Regions from separate parts of the Methylobacterium brachiatum genome, predicted to be linked through region 2. Evidence: predicted binding sites of a transcription regulator. Region 2 holds the regulator's gene; the other holds the start of a gene.
The links. The regulator LexA, encoded in region 2, represses DNA repair genes until DNA is damaged. The targets are predictions, from matches to a motif close to TGTTCNNNNTGTGTTCNG.

Region 1: BMZ47_RS02595 (PA0069 family radical SAM protein) is a predicted target of LexA. The motif match lies at 4,217-4,234, and genes of this name have one in related genera.

What each region holds. Positions count from the first base shown of each region.
Region 1 is NZ_FOQW01000003.1:82,507-92,911, forward strand. It holds gene BMZ47_RS02575 (aspartate/glutamate racemase family protein) at 1-566, opposite strand, end outside; gene moaB (molybdenum cofactor biosynthesis protein B) at 1,435-1,992, shown strand; gene BMZ47_RS02585 (amino acid permease) at 1,982-3,436, opposite strand; gene BMZ47_RS02590 (hypothetical protein) at 3,575-4,105, opposite strand; gene BMZ47_RS02595 (PA0069 family radical SAM protein) at 4,258-5,373, shown strand; gene BMZ47_RS02600 (methyl-accepting chemotaxis protein) at 5,725-7,857, shown strand; gene BMZ47_RS02605 (membrane-bound PQQ-dependent dehydrogenase, glucose/quinate/shikimate family) at 8,141-10,405, shown strand, end outside.
Region 2 is NZ_FOQW01000004.1:213,445-223,849, reverse strand. It holds gene BMZ47_RS05350 (ComEC/Rec2 family competence protein) at 1-1,947, shown strand, start outside; gene lexA (transcriptional repressor LexA) at 1,941-2,660, opposite strand; gene BMZ47_RS27855 (hypothetical protein) at 2,989-3,456, opposite strand; gene BMZ47_RS05340 (helix-turn-helix domain-containing protein) at 3,528-3,755, shown strand; gene BMZ47_RS05335 (Mu transposase C-terminal domain-containing protein) at 3,917-5,746, shown strand; gene BMZ47_RS05330 (AAA family ATPase) at 5,743-6,756, shown strand; gene BMZ47_RS05325 (hypothetical protein) at 6,884-7,255, shown strand; gene BMZ47_RS28780 (regulatory protein GemA) at 7,252-8,091, shown strand; gene BMZ47_RS05315 (hypothetical protein) at 8,084-9,160, shown strand; gene BMZ47_RS27850 (hypothetical protein) at 9,329-10,171, opposite strand; gene BMZ47_RS05310 (ParB/RepB/Spo0J family partition protein) at 10,173-10,405, opposite strand, start outside.

The DNA.
Region 1 (10,405 bases), on a different contig from region 2:
AACTGGGACATAATCTGGTGGTAGGTATCGACTTCGAGCACTGTGCTCTCGCCGTTGTAGATGCGATTGCAGACTGAATAGTCGATATTGACCCAAAGGTTCTGGCTCGGAAGCACCACATCCAGATTGCAGGATCCCTGTCTGAGATCCCGGCAATACGGCCCGCTCATGGTCGCCGAGGTACCGACGAGGCCGACTTTTCTCAAGGACAGGCGCTGGATCTCATCGGCCAGCGCGTCATGAACCGGGATCACGGGCACGCCGAAATGGATCGGTTCCTCCGCAAGCGCGCATTGAAGCGTGTCGCTGGCGATCATCAGGGCATCGGCGCCTTCAAGAAGCAGGTTCGCGGCGGCCTCCTTGATCTGGTCGACGATCAACGGCCAGCCATCTTTCGAGAGCAGATGAATGATCGTGTCCGGGTCGAGGCTCCAGGTCACGAGGTCCGCAGCGGCACGGTTATTGGTTAGACTCAAGACGTGACGGTTGATCATCTGGTGGCATTCGATCGTCGAACGCCGGCTCAGGCCGCCGAGGACCCCCAATCGTCTTGATGTCGTGGTCATCTCGCGCCCTCCTGCTTGGCGTCGTGGATGTTCGTTCGGCCGAGATGAAACATTCGGGCCCGGGAACCTGTGCGAGCATCGGCCGTTCCGTGTCGGTCCGGTGACGAAACCTGCGAATTCCTGAGCGCGTATCAGGCGCGAATAGAGCAAAGACCCGTGTCTGGAACGGCATCGTTCCAGGCTCGATATGTTCGAGCGGCGAGGCGAAGGTCAGAACACGATTCGCGCGCGAAACTCCATGAGGGGTGTCGTTGGTTCGGGGCCGGAATACGATCTCGATTCGTCGTCGGCACGCGGAAGACTGACCTCTGTCAGTCTCCACCGGGCGGTGACTCGTCCGGACGCCGCGGCCTCCGGAGAATTATCGGAATCGCAGAAAAAATCAAAAACTTTATGTTTTTCTGTATCTAGTCTTGGTCATTTGGTGCAACGACTTGATATCGCGGCATAACACCCTCCTTGAACGGAGCGTGTCCGACGGATTCAGTTTCTGATGATGCGCCCTGAGATGAGTGACGTTATATTGGTGGAACTATGGTTCAACTTTTTCACAAGCGCCACGATTTTGTGATCGAGCTTTCCAAATGGAAAGCAGGCAAATAGTTTCTTTCGAAAAATATCTTTGGGTGACACTCTCGCGTTGTTCCGGAGCGCTGACCGGCTGACCCGGGTTCATAGGCGCGATGCCGGCGCAGACGACAGCGGGCGAACGGGCACGCAACGGTTCGGCGCACCCGACGGAGGCCTCGCGGGATCGGCCCCGGGAGAGGCGCCCAGATCCCCATTGCCGATGCGGCAGCCCGCAGTCGAGGGGGCGACAAGCGCGGGGCGGGGGCCCATATCCCGGCTCGAGTCCGGAGAACCCACGATGGCCGATCAGCCCGATACACGCCGCTTCATCCCGCTGGGAATCGCGGTGCTCACCGTCTCGGACACCCGTCGCATGGCGGATGACCGCTCGGGCGATACCCTGAGCCAGCGCCTCACCGACGCAGGTCATCGGCTCGCGGACCGGGCCATCGTGCCGGACGAGATCCCGGCAATCCGCGCGCAGGTCGAGGCATGGCTGCGCGATCCGGCGGTCGACGTGGTGATCACCACGGGCGGCACCGGATTCACCGGCCGCGACGTGACTCCCGAGGCGCTGGAGCCGCTGTTCGAGAAGCGGATGGACGGCTTCTCGGCGGTGTTCCACCGGATCTCGTACGACAAGATCGGCACCTCGACCCTGCAATCCCGGGCCACGGCCGGGGTCGCGCAGGCGACGTACGTGTTCGTGCTGCCGGGCTCGCCGGGGGCGTGCCGGGACGCCTGGGACGGCATCCTCGCACAGCAACTCGATTACCGACACCGCCCCTGCAACTTCGTCGAGATCATGCCGCGGCTCGACGAGCACCTGCGGCGCGGCGCCAGCATCACGGCGTGACGGCGTTGCCCTCCTTGCGGCGCAGCACCGAGTGCCTGTGTCCGTAGAAGAAGTAGATGACCAGCCCGATCGCCATCCAGATCACCAGGCGCAGCCAGGTGTCGAGGGGCAGTCCGACCATCAGCAGCAGGCAGAACAGAATGCCGAGGATGGGCACCACCGGTACGGCCGGGGCCCGGAACGGCCGCTTCATGTGCCGGTCGGTCCGGCGCAGGTAGATCACCGAGCCGCAGACCAGGATGAAGGCGGCCAGGGTGCCGATGCTGACCATCTCGCCGAGGATGTGGATCGGCACCAGCGCCGCCACGAGAGCGACCGCGGCGCCGATCAGCGCCTGGCTGCGATAGGGCGTCTGGTAGGTCGGGTGGACATGGGCGAACAGCTTCGGCAGCAGCCCGTCATTGGCCATGGTGAAGAAGATCCGGCTCTGGCCGTAGAGCAGGACCAGGATCACCGTGGTCAGGCCGGTGAGCGCGCCCAGCTTGATCAGCAACGCGAACCAGCCGATGCCGATGGCATCGACCCCCTTAGCGATCGGGTCGGGAACGTTCAACTCCTTGTACGGCACCAGCCCGGTCAGGACGGCGGCCACGAGCACGTACAGGATGGTGCACACGGCGAGCGAGCCGAGGATGCCGATCGGCATGTCCTTCTGCGGTTTGCGCGCCTCCTGGGCGGCGGTGGAGACCGCGTCGAAGCCGATGAAGGCGAAGAACACCACGCCGGCGCCGCGCAGGATGCCGCTATAGCCGTACTGCCCGAAGGTGCCCTCGTTCGGCGGGATCAGCGGGCTCCAATGCGCCGTGTCGACATGGCCCCAGCCCAGCGCGATGAACGCGACCACCACGGTGAGCTTGACCGCCACCATGATGTTGTTGAACCGCGCCGATTCCTTGGTGCCGCGCATCAGCAGGATCGTGATCAGCGCCACGATCACCACGGCCGGCAGGTTGAACAGGGCGGTACCGCCGCCGTCGATCGCCGTCCCCGGCGCGTGCGCGAACCGGGCCGGGATCACGATGCCGACATCCTTCAGCAGGCTCGTGACGTAGCCCGACCAGCCCACCGCCACCGTGGCGGCGCCCATGGCGTATTCGAGGATCAGGTCCCAGCCGATCAGCCAGGCGAAGAACTCGCCCAGCGTCGCGTAGGTATAGGTGTAGCTCGATCCGGCCACCGGGATCAGCGCCGCCATCTCGGAATAGCAGAGGCCGACGAACGCGCAGGCGATGCCGCCGAGCACGAAGGACAGCATGATCCCGGGCCCGGCATACTGCGCCGCCGCGGTGCCGGTGAGCACGAAGATGCCGGCGCCGATGATCGCCCCGATCCCCATCGCGGTGATCGAGAGCGCCCCGAGCGTCTTCGAGAGCTGCTGTTCGCCCTCGCCGCTCTCCAGGATGTCGTCGACGGACTTCCGCCCCATCAGGCCTGAGGAGTCCATCGGCGCATCCTTCCCTGCGGCGCAACGGGTGCGGCGCTCGCCTATAAGCGCCAGTTCAGCAAGTTTTCTGCCATCGCACCAGGGAATTTCACCGCGGGTGCGCGGATAACGGCAAGTCGAGCTGCGACATTCTGTCGATCAGGGCCGGTCGATCCGGGCGATCAGCGGCCTGACCTTGAGGCGCGGCGCGAACACCGCGCCGGCCCGCAGCGCGTCCCGCCGCACCACGTCGCCGGGCCGGGCCCGCCGTGCGCCGAGAACGGCTTCGATGCGGCCGACCAGACCGGCGATCCAGCCCGCGGCCGGGCGGTGCAGGCGGCCGAGCCCGGTCTCCGGACGGGCTGTGCCGACGAAGCGGTCGAGGGTGCGGATCCAGCCCTCCGCCGGGACGTCGCCGGCCTCCAGGCACAGCACCCAGTCCCGCCGGGCCACCGCGGCGCCGGCCCCATAGGGGCTCGCGCCACGATGCAGCACCAGGGTCGCCCCGGTGGCGTCCGCGATGGCGGCGGCCGCCTCGCTCTCCCGGCCGGTCACGATCACCGCGTCGCCGATCAGGCCGCCGGCGACGCCCGATACGAGCACGCTGAGCGTGTCGGCCAGGCGGTCGATCGCGTCCGGATCGGCCGGGTCGGCCAGATAGGTCACGGCGGAGAGCATGAGCGCGCCCATAGACGATTTTGCGCGGCGGTAAACCGCTGCGCCGCGTCTCGGCGGTGATGCCGGGCATCGAAGCTGCCGCGCGGGCGCCTTTGCCTGAAATTAAGGCGTTGGCCGCGTCCCTGTTCGCGCTATGTTCCGATCGGGGAACGAGGTGGCGCGACATGGCAGAGAGTCCGAGCGGATCCACCCCCGAGGCGTCCCTGCGCCTCGGCCCGAGCGCGCGGCCTCCGGAGGCTCGGCGCGGGCGCGGCGCCACCGCCAACCCCACGAGCCGCTACGACGCCGCCGCGCGCGAGATCTTCCAGGACGGCGATTGGGAGGCGGATGCCCCCGCGCCCCTGCGCACCCAGGTCACCCCTGAGCGCACGGCGCGGATCATCGCCCGCAACACCTCGCCGGACATCCCCTTCGACCGGTCGGTCAACCCGTATCGCGGCTGCGAGCACGGCTGCATCTACTGCTACGCGCGGCCGACCCATGCCTGGCTCGGTCTGTCGCCGGGGCTCGACTTCGAATCGCGGATCATCGCCAAGCCCGACGCCGCCCGGGTCCTGGCACGGGAGATCGCCGCGCCGGGCTACCGGCCGGCGACGATCGCGCTCGGCACCGCCACCGATCCCTACCAGCCGGTGGAGCGGGAGCACCGCATCACCCGCGCCGTGCTGGAAGTGCTGCGGGAGGCCCGCCATCCCGTCGGCATCACCACAAAGTCCGACCTCGTGCTGCGCGACCTCGACATCCTGGCCGAGATGGCGGCCGAGAACCTCGTGCTGGTGGCCGTCTCGCTGCCGACGCTGGATCCGCACCTCGCCCGGCGGCTCGACCCGCGGGCGCCGCGACCGGAGAAGCGGCTCTCCGCGATGCGGCGCCTGAGCGAGGCCGGCGTGCCCGTGATGGTCAACGTCTCGCCGATCATCCCGGGGCTGACCGACCACGAGATCGAGGCGATCCTGGCTTGCGCCCGGGAGAACGGCGCGAGCCGTATCGGCCATGCCCTGCTGCGCCTGCCGGGCGAGGTCGCCGACCTCGTGGCCGATTGGTTCGCCGAGCACTATCCCGAGCGCCGGGCCCGGGCCTTCGCGCTGCTGAGCCAGGCGCGGGGCGGCCGCGAGAACGATCCCCGCTTCGGCCACCGCTTCCGCGGGGAGGGGGCCTATGCCGAGATGATCGGCCAGCGGGTTCGTCTCGCCGGCGGCCGGCTCGGCTTCGCCTTCGGGCAGATGGCCCTGAACGAGGCGGCGTTCCGCAAGCCTGGGGCGCAGCTCGCGCTGTTCTGACGGGACGCTTGCCCAGGTTCCGCGGGAGCGATTGCCGGTGCGGCACCGGCCGCACGAAAGTCGGCCTTCGCTCCCGACGCGGATTCCGCCGGGAGAATCAGATCTCAGCCGATGGGCCACGCAATGATGGCCGTGCCGGCATCCGTCTCAAGTAGGATAGCGGGTGCATTTCGAGGGCAAAGCAATTCCTGCGGTTCAGTGTTTACCAATGGAAATTGTCACGCATTCGTGTTGCAAACGTCGTGATTCGGATCCAGAGAGATTATGCCGCTGATAGATATTTAGAGTTCTTCTAAAACAGGATCGAAAATCATCCGGCAACGCATTTTCATCCTGATGGAACCGCTTCCGATGTCTCGTGGGCAACCCTTCACGTTCGCCGGCTTCGAGCTCACGACCCTGACGATCGGCAAGATCCTGTGCGCGACCCTGTTCTCGATGAGCGTCATGCTGATCGCCTCGGGGGTCTCGACTCTGCGTGACGCCCAGGTTCAAGCGGACCAGAGCCATCGCGTGGTGGCGTTGACCGAGGCGAGCCGGACGCTTCTCAAGGATCTCCTGGCCATCCGCATGGAGCGGGGCCGCACGCTCCAGGCCCTGAAGGCCGCCGAGCCGATTCCCGGTAAGGACGCGGCGCTGATCGCCGCCCAGCGCGCCACCATCGCGACCGGTCTCGCCCAGCTCGCGACGCTCGCCCGCGAGGTGGATGCGCCCACGGTGCTGGCGAAGGTCGAGCCGCTGCAGCGGGCCTACGAGGCCACGCTCAAGCTGCGCCCGCAGGTCGATGCCGCCCTCGCGGTTCCGGCGGCGCAGCGACCCGCCGGCACGCTGCCGGCCATCGCCGAGGCGTCGCAGGCGCTGCTCGACGCCTTCCTGGCGACGAACGACGCGGTGGACGCCGTCATCCCGCGCGGGGATCCTAGCCTCGCGCATTATCTCGACCTGAAACGCGCCGCCTGGGCGTCGCGGGCCCTGATCGGCGGCGTGGTCGTGCGGATCGAAGCCGCCGTCGCCGCCGGCACCCCGTGGTCGCAGGCGGATGTCGTCGCCGCGGCCGAGGAGCGCGGTCGGCTGGCCGCCGCCTGGGCCGGCGTCGTCGCGGTCGCCGCCGATGAGCCGTCGGACACGGTCCGGGCCGCCTTCCGCAAGGCGAAGGCCGACAATTTCGAGGGCGAGGCCGAGGCGCGCCGCCGGGCCGCCACGGAGGCGCTCTCGCAGGGCCGGCCGACCGGCCTGTCCATCGACGACCTGCGCATCCGGCACACCGCCGAGGTGAACACGATCGCCGACCTGGCCACAGCCGCGCTCGACGCGCTGGTCGATCGGGCCCAGGCGCTGACCGAGGAGGCGCGTGCCGCGCTGTTGCGGACCGCCCTGTTCCTGATCGCCGCTCTGCTGCTGACCGGGTTTGGCACGCTGGTCGTGGTCCGGCGGGTACTGCGGCCGATCCGCAGCATGACCGGAGCGATGCGCGCCCTGGCCGACGGTGACGCCTCCGTCGTGGTTCCGGCCCGGGAGCGCCGGGACGAGATCGGCGCCATGGCCGGCGCCGTCCAGGTGTTCAAGGACAACCTGCTCCGGACCCGGCAGCTCGAAGCCGAGGCGGAGGAGGCGCGCCGCAGTGCCGAGGGGCAGCGCCGGGCCGTCATGCGCCAGATGGCCGAGACCTTCGAGGCCGCGGTCGCCGGCATCGTCACCCAGGTCTCGTCGGCCGCGACCGAGTTGCAGGCCACGGCCTGGCAGATGACCGCGAGCGCCCAGCAGACCGCCAGCCAGTCCGGCACGGTCGCGGCGGCGGCCGAGCAATCCGCCTCCAACGTCAACACCGTGGCGAGCGCCGCCGAGCAGCTCGGCAGCACCGTCGAGGAGATCGGCCGCCAGGTGCAGGACTCGACCGCCCTCGCCCAACGGGCGGTCGGCGAGTCCGACCAGACCGCCGCCCTCGTGTCCGAGCTGAGCGCCGCCGCCGCCCGGGTCGGCGACGTGGTGCAGCTGATCGCCTCGATCGCGGCGCAGACCAACCTGCTGGCGCTCAACGCCACGATCGAGGCCGCGCGGGCCGGCGCGACCGGACGGGGTTTCGCCGTCGTGGCCGCGGAGGTGAAGGAACTCGCCGGCCAGACCGCCAAAGCGACCGAAGAGATCGCCAGCCAGATCGGCCGGATCCAGGGCGTCACCGGCGAGGCCGTGGGAGCGATCGGTGCGATCACCGGCCGGATCCGGGAGATCAACGCCGTTGCGACCACGATCGCAGCCGCGGTGGAGCAACAGGGCGCGGCGACGCGGGAGATCGTCCGCAACGTCACCCAGGCGACAGCGGGTACGCAGGAGGTCACCGGCAACATCGCCGGCGTGGCCCAGGCCGCCGGGCAGACCGGCGCGGCGGCCGAGCAGGTCCTCGCCTCGGCCACGGGGCTGTCGCGCCAGTCCGAGCAACTCGCGGCCGAGGTGGATCGCTTCCTCGCCAATGTCCGGGCCGCCTGAATCCGGGCGGTCGTCGCGCTGCGTCGAGGCTACCCTTCCGAGACGACGCACAGGTTACGAGACCAGATTCGGCCGGCCTGTTCGCCGCGCCGAAGCGGTCCGGTGATTGTTTCGCGATCCGTCATGCAATGGCGCGCGGCTCAAGGCACAGATTTGTTCGTGTCGAGAAACAAATAATCGCCATCTTGCAAAATGTTGCATGGTAGAAGCGTAGAACAACATCGTTGACGGCTGCACGATCCGAGATAAACAGACGCTCATCTCGCACGGTTGAGGTTGTTCGATGAGCCGAACCAGGGCATTGGCCGATTTGGTGTCGATCCTGCTTGGATCGGTCGTCGCTTTGATGGGTTTGGCCCTGTTTGCCGGCGGGGCATACTTGGCGTGGCTCGGCGGCAGCTGGTATTTCGTGGTCATGGGCGCCGCGATGCTTGTCTCCGGCATCCTTGTCGCCCAGCGTCGGCGCGAAGGCGCGCTGCTCTACGGGGCGGCGTTCGTCCTCACCGGGGCCTGGGCGGTCTGGGAGGTCGGGTTCGCGTTCTGGCCGCTGGTCTCGCGGCTGTTCGCCCTGGCGGTGCTCGCCTGCGTGGTCGCCCTGGTCGCACCGCTGCTCGATCGATCCGGCAGCGTCGCGTGGCGCCGGGCCTCCCTGGGCGTCGCCGCCGCTGTGGCACTCGCCCTGGTGGCGACCACCCTGCGGGCGTTCCAGCCGGTGCCGATCATCGCCGCGACCGAGGTTGCGGCGGTGCATCCGGCGACCCAGGCGGGACCGCAGGTCGATTGGGCGGCCTGGGGCAACACCAATGCTGGCACACGCTTCGCCGGGCTGACCCAGATCGACGCCGCCAACGTCGCCCAGCTCCAGCCGGCCTGGACTTTCCGCACCGGGGACATCGCCGTGAGCAACGGCTTCGGCGCCGAGGACCAGACCACGCCGCTCCAGATCGGCGACACCGTCTATGTCTGCACGCCCAACGACATCGTCATCGCGCTCGACGCCGATACCGGCGCGCAGCGCTGGCGCCACGATCCGAAGGCGAGCGCCCCGCAATGGCAGCGATGCCGCGGACTCGGCTATCACGATGCGGGCGCCGCGGAGGGTGGAAAGGTCTGCCCCCGCCGCCTGCTGCTCGCCACGATCGACGCGCGCCTGATCGCCCTCGACGCCGCCACCGGCCAGCCCTGCACCGATTTCGGCGCGGGCGGCACGGTCGATCTCAAGACCGACATGGGCGAGGTCAAATCCGGCTACTACACGCAGACCGCGGCGCCGCTGATCGCCGGCGATCTCGTGGTGGTGGGCGGCCGGGTCGCCGACAATATCGAGACCGGGGAGCCCGGCGGCGTGGTCCGGGCCTACGACGTCGCCAGCGGCGAGCTGCGCTGGGCCTGGGACCCGGGCAACCCGGCGACCACCCGCCTGCCGCCGCCGGGCGGGACCTATACGCGCGGCACGCCCAACGTCTGGACCAGCATGGCGTATGATTCGGCCCTGGGCCTGATCTACGCGCCCACCGGCAACGCGACGCCCGACTTCTTCGGCGGCCACCGCACCGCGCAGGACAACGCCACCAACTCGTCGATCTTCGCGCTGGACGCGGCGACCGGGCGGCCGCGCTGGCACGTCCAGCTCGTGCACAAGGACCTGTGGGACTTCGACGTGCCGGCCCAGCCGGCGCTCTACGACCTCACCGACGGCAACGGCGGCACCGTGCCGGGGCTGATCGCCGCCACCAAGCACGGCCAGATCTTCCTGCTGAACCGCGCCACGGGGGCACCGATCGCGCCGATCACCGAGCGGCCGGTGCCGCAGGGCAATGTGCCGGGCGAGCATTACGCGCCGACGCAGCCCTATTCGGACATGCCGTCGATCGGCACCGAGACCCTGACGGAAGCCGACATGTGGGGGGCGACGCCGTTCGACCAGCTCCTGTGCCGGATCCAGTTCAAGACCATGCGCCACGAGGGGACCTTCACCCCGCCGGGCTTCGACACCGCGCTCCAGATGCCGGGCTCGCTCGGCGGCATGAACTGGGGCAGCACCGCGATCGACATGACCCGGGACTACCTGATCGTGAACGACATGCGGCTCGGCCTGTGGAACCGGCTGATCCCGAGGGAACAGGTCGAGACCGGCAAGGCCGCCGGCACCGAGATGGGCCTGTCGTCGATGCGCGGCACGCCCTACGTCTCCCTGCGCAACCGCTTCGTGTCGGCGCTGAACGTGCCGTGCCAGAAGCCGCCCTTCGGCACGCTGACCGCCATCGACCTGAGGGCGCGCCGCATCGCCTGGCAGGTCCCGCTCGGCACGGTCGAGGATACCGGGCCGCTGGGGATCAAGATGCACCTGCCGATCCCGATCGGCATGCCCTCGCTCGGCGGGTCCCTGGTGACCGGCTCGGGCCTGATCTTCTTCGCCGGCACCCAGGATTACTACCTGCGGGCGTTCGATGCCGCGACCGGCCGCGAGGTCTGGAAGGGCCGCCTGCCGGTGGGCAGCCAGGGGGCGCCGATGACCTACCGGTCCCCGAAGACCGGCCGCCAATAC
Region 2 (10,405 bases):
TGGCGGGTCGGGCAGGTGGCGGCCCCGATCCTGTCCCGGACCACCATCGGGCCGCTCACCGGAATGATCGAGGCGCTGGACGAGCGCGAGGTCGGTGCCCGGCTCGTGATCCGGGTCGAGAGCTTCGCCGGGCTCGATCCGGCGGTGAGGCCGCTCCGGGTCCGGGTCTCGTTCCGGACGGCGCCGCCCCTGCGGCCCGGGGATTTCATCGCCGCCACGGCACGATTGCTACCGCCGCCCGAGGCGGCACGACCCGGCGGCTACGACTTCGCCCGGGATGCCTATTTCCAGGGGATCGGCGCGGTGGGCTCGCTGATCGGCGTGATCACGGTTCAGGCGCCGCCCGCACCGCCGCCGCTGCGCCTGCGGCTCGCGGCCCTGCTGGACGAGGCCCGCAACGCGCTGACGCGCCGGATCGCGCAAGCCGAGGGCGGCCAGGCGGGAGCGGTGGCGGCCGCGCTCGTGACGGGCAAGCGCGGGCTGATCGGGCCGGCCGCCAACGACGCGCTCCGGGCCGCGGGCATCTATCACGTCGTCTCCATCTCGGGCCTCCACATGGTGCTGGCCGCCGGCGTGGTCTTTTGGCTGGTGCGAGCATTGCTCGCCTTCGTCCCGTTCTGCGCCCTGGTCTGGCCGATCAAGAAGATCGCCGCCGGGTTCGCGATGCTGGGCGTCACCGCCTATTGCGCCTTCTCGGGCTGGGACATCGCCGCCGAGCGCTCGCTGATCATGACCCTGATCATGCTGGGCGCGATCCTGGTCGACCGACCGGCTTTGTCGATGCGCAACCTGGCGCTCGCCGCTTTGATCGCCCTGGCACGGGAGCCCGAGGGTTTGTTGGGGCCGAGCTTCCAGATGTCGTTCGGGGCGGTGGCCGGGCTGATCGCCTGCGCGCGGCTGATCGACGGCGGCCTGTTCCGGCGGCCGGGGGCAGGGCGGATCGAGCGGCTCGTCGGCACCGGCCTCGCGGCCGTGACCGGTACCCTGGCGACGACGCTCGTGGCGCAGATCGCCACCGCGCCATTCGCCACCTACCATTTCCAGACGATCCAGCCATTCGGGCTGATCGGCAACGCCCTGACCCTGCCGCTCGTCTCGCTGGTGGTGATGCCCGCGGCGGTGATCGGGATCCTGGCCTATCCTTTCGCCCTCGACCGGCCGGTCTGGTGGCTGATGGGGCAGGCGGTGGGCGGCATGCTGGCGATCTCGGAGTGGATCGCCGGCTTCGATCGGGCCACCCTGGTGCTGCCGGCTTTCGGCACCGGCGCGCTGGTGCTGCTGGCGGCGGGGCTGCTCCTGGCCACGCTCCCGGTCTCGCGGCTGCGCTGGCTCGCCCTGCCGCCCGCCCTGCTGGGGCTCGGCCTCGCCGCGATGCCGGACCGCTTCGACCTCTATATCGACCGGCAGGGCGGCGGCGCGGCCGTGCGCGGGACCGATGGGCGCCTGGCAGCGCTGGGCAGCCCGTCGGCCTTCGTGCTGGAGCAGTGGCTGAAGGCGGATGGCGACGGCCGGTCGGCCAAAACCGTGATCGGCGGTGTCGCGCAGAGCGGACGCTGCGACCGTCTCGGCTGCACCGCGCGCCTGCCGGATGGCCGCGCCATCGCCCTGGTCCGCGACCGGCGCGCCTTCGCGGAGGATTGCGCCCGGGCGGCCGTGCTGATCACCCGGTTCGCCGCGCCGCCGACCTGCCACGCGCCGCTGGTGATCGACCGCCGGGCGCTCGCCGCCCACGGCGCCGTCGCCCTTCGGGCCGACCGCGCGGGATTCACGGTTCGCTATGCCCACGACGAGGGCCGCTCCGTTCCCTGGCGACCGTCCCCCAATGCCGGGCCGTCACCGGTGCAGCGGACCGAAACGCCCGCTCCCGGCGCCCCGATCCCGTCCGAGCCCGACGCCGCCGGTCCCGAAGCCGCGCCCGGCGACGCGCCGGCCGAGCCGCTTCAGTAGCGGCGGACGAGGCTGACGAGCCGGCCCTGGATCTGGACCCGGTCGGGTCCGAGCACGCGGGTCTCGTAGGCCGGGTTGGCGGCCTCCAGGGCGATCGAGGAGCCGCGGCGACGCAGGCGCTTCAGCGTGGCCTCCTCGTCGTCGATCAGCGCCACGATGATGTCGCCGGTATTGGCCGTGTCCTGCTTGCGGATCACCACGAGGTCGCCGTCCAGGATGCCGGCATCGACCATCGAATCGCCGCGCACTTCGAGGGCGTAATGCTCGCCGCCGGCCAGGAAGTCCGGCGACATGGTGATGGCGTGGCTCTGGTTCTGGATCGCCGAGACCGGCGTACCGGCCGCGATCCGGCCCATCACCGGAATCGAGATGGCGCGCCCGCCATCATCGATCATCCGGGTGGTCGCGGGCTGGGGCGGCAGCTTGGACTTGCCACCTTCGACCACGCTCGGGGTGAAGCGGCGGGGCTCGGCCGGCGGCGCGGCGGCCTGCGACAGGCTCTCGGGGATGCGGATCACCTCGATGGCCCGCGCCCGATTCGGCAGGCGCCGCAGGAAGCCGCGCTCCTCCAGGGCCGTGATCAGCCGGTGGATGCCCGACTTGGACTTCAGATCGAGGGCGTCCTTCATCTCGTCGAACGAGGGCGGGACGCCGCATTCCTGCATGCGGCTCTGGATGAAACGCAGGAGGTCCAATTGCTTGCGCGTGAGCATCGACGGGGGACTCGCGGCTTGGCGGACCGCATCGACGCGGCCTCGGAAACAAATCACGAACACGTTAAACGTTCCGCAAGTGTTCCGCAAGCCTGATCCGGCCAAGCTTTGGGGCGGCGAAGCCAATTTGGCGACGGCTATGTCATCGCTAATTGGCGACGACGACAGAAAATTCGTTTCACGTCAGGGGCTTAGCTTGCTCCGATTGGGGAACCTAGTCGGCGTTCTCAACGGCCGCCAGTTATGAGTAACCCGCTTTAACGGAACAGCTTTTTGCGGACCCAGCGTTTGCTATCTGTCCGATTGCGGACCCTATTGCGGACCTCAGCTAAGATGACAAACGGTCATCCAGCCAAGCTGACACGCCCTTTTCGTCTATCTCCGCTCTTATGTCGTCAAAGCGTGTCCTCAGTTTCTCGCGGCTGAGGTCATAGCGCAGCTCGCTGGCTAGAGAACGGTGCAATGCCGATAATTTCTGACCAATCCAAGCCAACTCGAACCCGTCGACAGAACTATCGTCCCAGTCACCACCGCTCTGAAATTTGGAAGCGACTATAGCGATCAGCGCGAAAACATAAGCGTCATGAAGTCCATGCGGATATGACGATTGAGATCGGATCTCTTGTACATCTTTAGCAATCTTATATCGTAGCTTGTACTTATCGGGAACCTTTCCCCTGCGGCGCCACGCTGCCACAGAAGTGGGAACGATTTTGAGTTCTTCGGCGAGGTCCCTGTCTAATTCGACGCCAAGCCGCATTTTCATCGCGTTTATTTCGGCTTCGACATCTGACATGACACGCGCACCCTAACTTGACAAAAGATGACACAAAATGTCATCTTTTGTCGGACCTTGGGTACGATAGCATGACAGCCATCCTCCACGACACCGCAGCTGACTACGATCGCGAGTACCAGCGGATCCGAGCGACCTTCGTGTCTGCTGGCACGTCTTTGAACGCTTGGCTTATGGCGCAAGGCATCGATCGGCGCCTCGCCTACCGTGCCCTCAGGGGGCAGTCCTTAGGTCGTCGCGCCATCGATCTTCGTATTCGCATCCTCCGAGTCGCTTCTGAGATCGAAAACGCCGCATGACCGCGGAGTGGATCTCAGGGCCTGACCTGGCTCACGTCGCCGGCATCTCTCAGCGGAAGGCGAGAAATGCTCTTCTGCGGGCGGCGCGCGGTCTCCCTTGGCGGGGAGCGAACATGCTCACAATGCCTGTGCATGGTCGAGGCGGCAGGGCTGGTACTCACTTGAAGGTCCGGGTCGATAGCCTGCCGGCCGACCTTCAACTCCGCATTCAGTCAGCGCACACGCCCGTTGAAGGGTCGTTGAACCCGTCTGCAAAGGCGCTCAAGGCAGCCGAGTGGTGGGCCTACTTCCTTCGCCCTGCACTGGCTCATCCGAAGGGCTCGCGTGAGCGCCGGGCCGCGATCGAGGCGCTGGCGGGCGTCGAGGTGTGCGGCCCGGACGGGCATTGGTTCTCTCCGAGCCGTCGCGACATCGAGCGCAAAGTCAGCAAGGCGACGGCCGGCGGCATCCGCGGCCTGGTGCGCAAGCGGCGCGAGGTGAAGCCGGAGAGCTTGCCCGTTATCACGCGTCGCTGGGATGCCGCGACGGTTGCTCTGGACGATGAGACCCGCGAGCGGATCGCCGGGACGATCCAGCGGTACATCCGCGCTCTCTGGGGCAATGGCACGAGCTACAGCGGCGTCCTGCGCCTCGCATCCGAGCGGCTGGCCGAGCTGACAGCCCAGGTGGGGATTGGAGACTACGAAGCCAACCTGTCGGCTTGCCAGCTCCCGAAGCACGTCATTGAGGCCGGCCGGGACGCTCGCCGGGTCCACGAGTACCACACCAACATCAAGGAATGGGACAATGCCCGGCCGCGGGTGCGGCTCACCTCGGCGGGCCTCGCGCCTATGGAAGTGGTCTACGGCGACGTGCACCACTTTGATGTGTACGTGCGGCGGCAGGACGGCACGTTGGCTACGCCAAAGGGCATCGCCTGGCTCGATGCTGCGAACCGCCGCCTGCGTCTGGACCTGGTGCTGTGCGAGCCCGGCACCGCGGTTCGCAACGCCGATCTGATCCGCAGCTTCGTCGCCATGACCCAGGATCCGCACTGGGGCATGCCGGCGCACCTCTACCTCGACAACGGCTCGGAATACGCCTTCGCCGACTTCGTGCGCGACGCCATCAAGCTCGCCAACCTCGACTGCCGGTCGGGGCAGGGCGGCGGGATCACGCGGGCGGCGCCGTACAACGCCGCGGCCAAAGGCATCCTGGAGGGCTCGTTCCGGGTCCTGGAGCAGAAGATCCTGGCTCCGGTGAAAGGCTACATCGGCGGCGACCGAATGAAGACTCGCTCGGGCAACCTCGGGCGCGCACCGGAGCCCTTCGACGGAAGCTTCGATGAATTCTGCGCCCGGTTCGAGGGGCTGCTGGCTTACTACAACAGCGACCCTCAGAAGGGCGATCTGCGCGGCCTGTCGCCGGCCGTCGCCTACGGGCGCGCCGTCAAAGATGGCTGGCAGCGGACCGACGCAGATGCCGATGCGCTGCTGATGGCCTTCTCCACTGAGGGCACACGCATCGTCACGGACGGCAAGATCCGGTTCGATGGCGACGTGTACTTCTGCGATCAGCTCGCCGGACTGAGCGGCCAGCGCGTGCGCGTGCATTTGCCGAAGTTCGTCACATGGGATGCCGTCCCGGTGCTGACGATGCAGGGCGCGCTGATCGGCATCGCCCGCCCGGATCCAGTCTATGCCCGGCTTGATCCACGCGGTGCGCGCGAGGCCGCGCGGCGCAAGGGGCTAGCACTTGCTGACATCGCCGCCGCGGCGAGCGAGATCGATGATCTCGACGTGCCCGCGGAGATGATCGCGTCCGCCGCCCGTCAGCCGGCGCAGCCCGTGCCGGAGAGCAAGGGCACGATCGGCCTCGCCTCCACGATGGCCGAGATGGGCCGGCAAGTCCTGGAGAACCCGGTCGATCGCAAGAAGCGCGAGCGCGCGGAGAAAGAGGCGAAGATCCACGCCGCCCTGGCTCGCACTCAGATGCTGAGAGGGACGCCATGACCGATCTGCGCCCTTGGATCGGGTTCAACCCGAACGATCCGGAAGATCGCGAGATGTTGGAGCGGATACACGCCGAGCACGAGCGGCGGGACCGGGAGGCTGTCGAAGCCTTCCTGCGCGATCGCGACGAACGAGAGGCCGAAAAGGTGCGCGCGACCGCCGAGGCGAAGCGGCGGGCTGCGATCGAGGCTCGGCGGCGGGAGCAGGGCATCTGGGAAACCCCCTTTGTTCCGACCTCGGCAGCCAACCTCATCCACGGGGCGATCGACCGCTGCCTGCGCTTTGGCCAGAACGCCTTGATCATCGGCTCGCCAGGCGTCGGCAAGACGCGGGCGCTGGAGGAAGCGGTGCGCCGCTCCAGCACGCTTGAGGGGCCATCTGTCGGGCTCGTCACCGTGTCGAGCGTGATGGGCGCCTCGACAATGGCCGTGTTCGAGGAAGTCGCCCCGCACCTCGGTGTGCGCCCGGCCTACAGCATCGCGGCGACCCTCAAGCGCCTGTGCCGGGAAGCGTGCTTCGCGCCCGTCATGCTGTTCGATGAGGCGCAGAACCTCACCTTGCGCTCAGCGCGCGAACTGCTGACCATCAGCGAGCAGGCGCGCATCCAGATGGTGTTCGTCGGCAACGACGAGGTGATCAAGCTCGTCAGCTCCAGCCAGGCCGCCATCCAGCAGATCGCTCGCCGTCTCCCGATCCGGGAAGAAATCGACTGCATCCTGGAGACGGACGCGGATCTAATCGCCAGCCGCTACGACGTGGAGGGCATGGACGCGTTCCGGCTGTGCCGGGATCTCGCCAGCGCTCGCCACGCGGACGGCCTCGGCAAGGTGCTGCCCGTGGCTCGTGCCCTCGCACGGGAGCGGCAGAGCAAGATGGTCCATGCCGTCGACATCCGGGCGGCTCTGATGACCTTCCCGCATTTCCAGCGAGACCTGGAGGGGCCGAGAGCTTCGCCCGCCCCACAGGTCAAACGGCAGAGCAGCCTCAAGCGCCTGCCGCGGAAGCGCTGATCCCCCCTTCGTTGCGTACCCCGAGCTGGGGCCAAACCCAGCCGGTCACTCCAGAGACGAGGCAAGCATCATGGCAGCCCAAGCGTCCCCCATTGCGGCGGATCCAGCGCCGCGCATCCCGCGATCCATGCGGGTCGACCCCACCGGCCGCGTCGTTCAGCCACAGGTCCCAGACGATCTGCTCCAGCGCTGGCGTGACGATCGCGCCGTGCTCCAGGCCGAGGCTGCTAAGGCAGCAGCCCGACATGCGGCCGAGGCTCGGATCCTTGCCGCCCGGATCGGTGACCTACGCAGCCTCGTGGGCGACGCCGATATGATCGGCCACAACCTGCGCGGCCTCATCTACCTGTTCGAGAAGGCGGTGACGGAGGATGGACCGGAAGGCCCACTCACCACCGCCTCGCATATCGTCATCGACTGCATCCGCTCGATGGCGGCGCGCCTGGAGGCGCTGGAGGAGCGAGCTGCTGCCACCCGTGGAGATGGAGGCGCGCAGTGATCCGACCGGCGCAGCTCAAGCTCCTGGATCGCGCCCGCGCGGCGGCGGCCCCTGATACCCCCAACTTCGACGAGGTGCTGCGCCGCTATGGCGGCGCTGATCGGATCGAGGATCTCACGGCAACCGGGCTCGACCGGCTGCTGGACCATCTCACCGTGACCGGCTTCCGCTCGCGCCAGCGACCGATCATCTCGGCTCGCACCCGCAAGCTGATCGAGGAAGCTGCGCGCCAGCTCGGCCTCACGCCTCACGTCTACGCGGCGGACCTGCGCGGCCATGGCGGCGTCGCCGATCTGCGCGATCTTGTCGGCCGCGGGCTGCTCGACCTGCTGGCGCGATGGGAGCGCCGCGGTCTCGACGTAGCCGCATTCAACGCCGCTCGCCGCGAGATCTCGCCCGCGCAGCTCCGCCTGCTCCAAGTCGCCCGTAAGCGCGTCGAGATGGTGGAGCGGCGCTGGCACGCCATCCTTCAGGACTTCGGCGGCGTCGTCTCGGCGGCCGACCTCGATCGGCGCGGCATCGACCTGATCATGGCCTTCCTGAAGGCCGAGGGCTTCGATCGCGTGCCGGTCGCCACTGCCGGGCCAGTGTTCGGCCGCCGGCCGGGCTTCGCCTCGCCCGAGCAGGTGGAGCTGATCCGCACCCTATGGAGGGAGTGGATCAGCCCCACCGCCGAGACCGACGCCGACGTTGAAGCCGGCTTGAACACCTGGCTGGAGCGCTACCACGGCGCATCGTCGCTGCGCTTCCTGCCTGCGGCCGGCGCCGCGAAAGTCATAACGGCCCTGAAGGCGATGAAGGCCCGCAAGGGCGAGCGGGAGGCGAGCAATGCCTGAGATCACGCGCGAGGCCGCGATCGGCGGGTTCGTCTCCGTTGAGCTGGCCGCGAAGGCGGCAGGGATCGCGCAGAATGAGATGCAGCGGATTGCCGCTGCATTCGCCAAGGGACGCGAGGAGCCGTGGTTCGGCACTGTCCTGGAGGTGCGCACGGAGAAGGTGATGGGCCGCCGGCATAGAGACATTCGCGTGTCCAGCCTGCCCGCATCGATGCGCGCGGCGCTGAAGAGTGACGCTTACCGCTTCCTCCTGGCGGCCGAGCAGGTAGCGCCTGGCGCTGAGCTGAGGCCGCAAGACTTCCTGCTGCTGCACCGCGCGGCGCACGCCGACTTCGGTGCACCCCGCCTCGTCAGCGATGTTGTGGCGATGATGTGCAACGGGGGCTCGCTGCTCGATGTGTCCCGCACGCTGTATGACTTGGCAGTAGACAACCTCTACGGCTACGGCTTCCGCGACGACGCCCTTCCAGGGGTGTCCGCCGATTATCGGGACTGGCTCGACGCCTGCCGCCGCCGCCTCGGTATGAGCGACCGGTACTTTGCGGCGCTCTTGGTGGAGCTGGTGGGCGTAGACCGACCAGAGCGGATCGACGGACGCGACTTCATCATCCTTGCCCATCATCTGACGAAGGAGGGCGGACCCAAATCTCTACCGAAGCGGGACTATATGGACCGTGAGGCGATCGGCATCCTGAGCGAGGCACGGCACCAGCTGGGCCTGAGCTACGACGAGTTCATGGGTATCGTGATAACGATCGGCGGCGGCGTTCACAGCGTTCGCGATCTTGATACGACAGGTTGGTGCCGGGTGCGGGCGCACTTCATGAAGCTCGGCTACCGTGCGCCGGAGCCGGCGCCGCGCGTATCGGGAGCGGCGGGCTTCATCAGCCAGCCGCGCGTGAACCTGCTCTGGCGGGTGGCGCAGAACCAAGAGCGGCTTACCGCGGCCGAACTAGCATCGCTTACAACGGCCGGTGCAGACCGTCTGATCGACGCTCTGCTAGCGCCCCTGATCGAACGCCGCGTCGCCGAAGTGGCAAACGGAGTTACTGCGGATCGTTCCAGATGATCTCGGGCAGGCTGTACGAACGTCGCCCGGCCGCGTTGAACAAGTCAGCAGCTCTCTCTTGAAATGGATTGTCTGACGCACGCGCGATTTATACGAGCGTGGAGTGCAGAGAATATTCTGGCAGCGCCTTATCGTAGATTTATCCCTTGCGCAGATTGCTCCGAAAGATCAGAACCCTCCAGACAAACCAATATTTCGCATCTGATCGCGAAAGAAGCCGACCTTCTTAAGGCCTTCCAAAAACCCGTGACGACTGTCGCGGTATTTTTTCGCAGCCTGCTTTCTATCTTTCGGGAAATGATGATTTAAATTTCGGTACATACTGATAAAACCCTGAGCCGCCCCGAGTGCGGCAGCCGCATTCTTGCACTGTACCGAACCTTGCATAGCTATCAGCGTTTTCTGCGAGGCTCCTGGCTTAGCCTCCGAGGCAGGTATCCAATTTTTCGCAGCCGCCTCACGCCCCGCCTTTAGAACCAACCCCTCCATGACCTCTGCCACATCGGCAGCCCCAGTTGGAGGACTGTGGTTGTAGTGATCAAAACTCTCGGCAAGCCGCTTACGAAGCTTTACCGGCAGACCTTTTATGTCCGCAGCGAATTCGACTTCAGTTATTTGCTGGATTAGGGGAATAGCCCGAGAGCGAGGCTGGGCATTGCCGTTCGCATCGACAGTTATCAGACCAAATCCGTCCGCGGTAAGTCGCTTAAACTCCGCCTGATTGGCGAGATAACTTTCTTCTGGACAAACGGAATAAACTGATATCGGCATGTCAAGCTGAATTATTGCGGACCTGCGCATACTTAAGATGAGAGGATATGGCTTTTCCGATACCTCAGCGATAACTGTCAAATGATCATGCACTCTCATCTTCATAGCAGGCGACCAAGACACAGTTTTATCGATAGCTTCTCCAAGCTGAATAGTTGGATTTTGGAATGTCTTCGCGAAGTATGACTTCGCGGCATTGACGAGAACCGCGTCACCGGAGCTGAGGCCGCCCGTCGACATATCAATGCCTCAGCAGCTTTTGGAGCTTGACATACAAGCTTTCGAGTTCCTGAAGAAGCTCATTATCGAGATCTTCGACCTTGTCTTCGCTAGAAACATCCTCAAGAAAACTGATCAAAGACGTTACGTAGCGAGAAGCCTTCTTCTCCCCGTACTCGAACTCGACAGTATCGCTATACGCCTGCCTTATCGAGACTTTTTTTCCAGGATCAAATATTTGATCCAAGGCTCTCC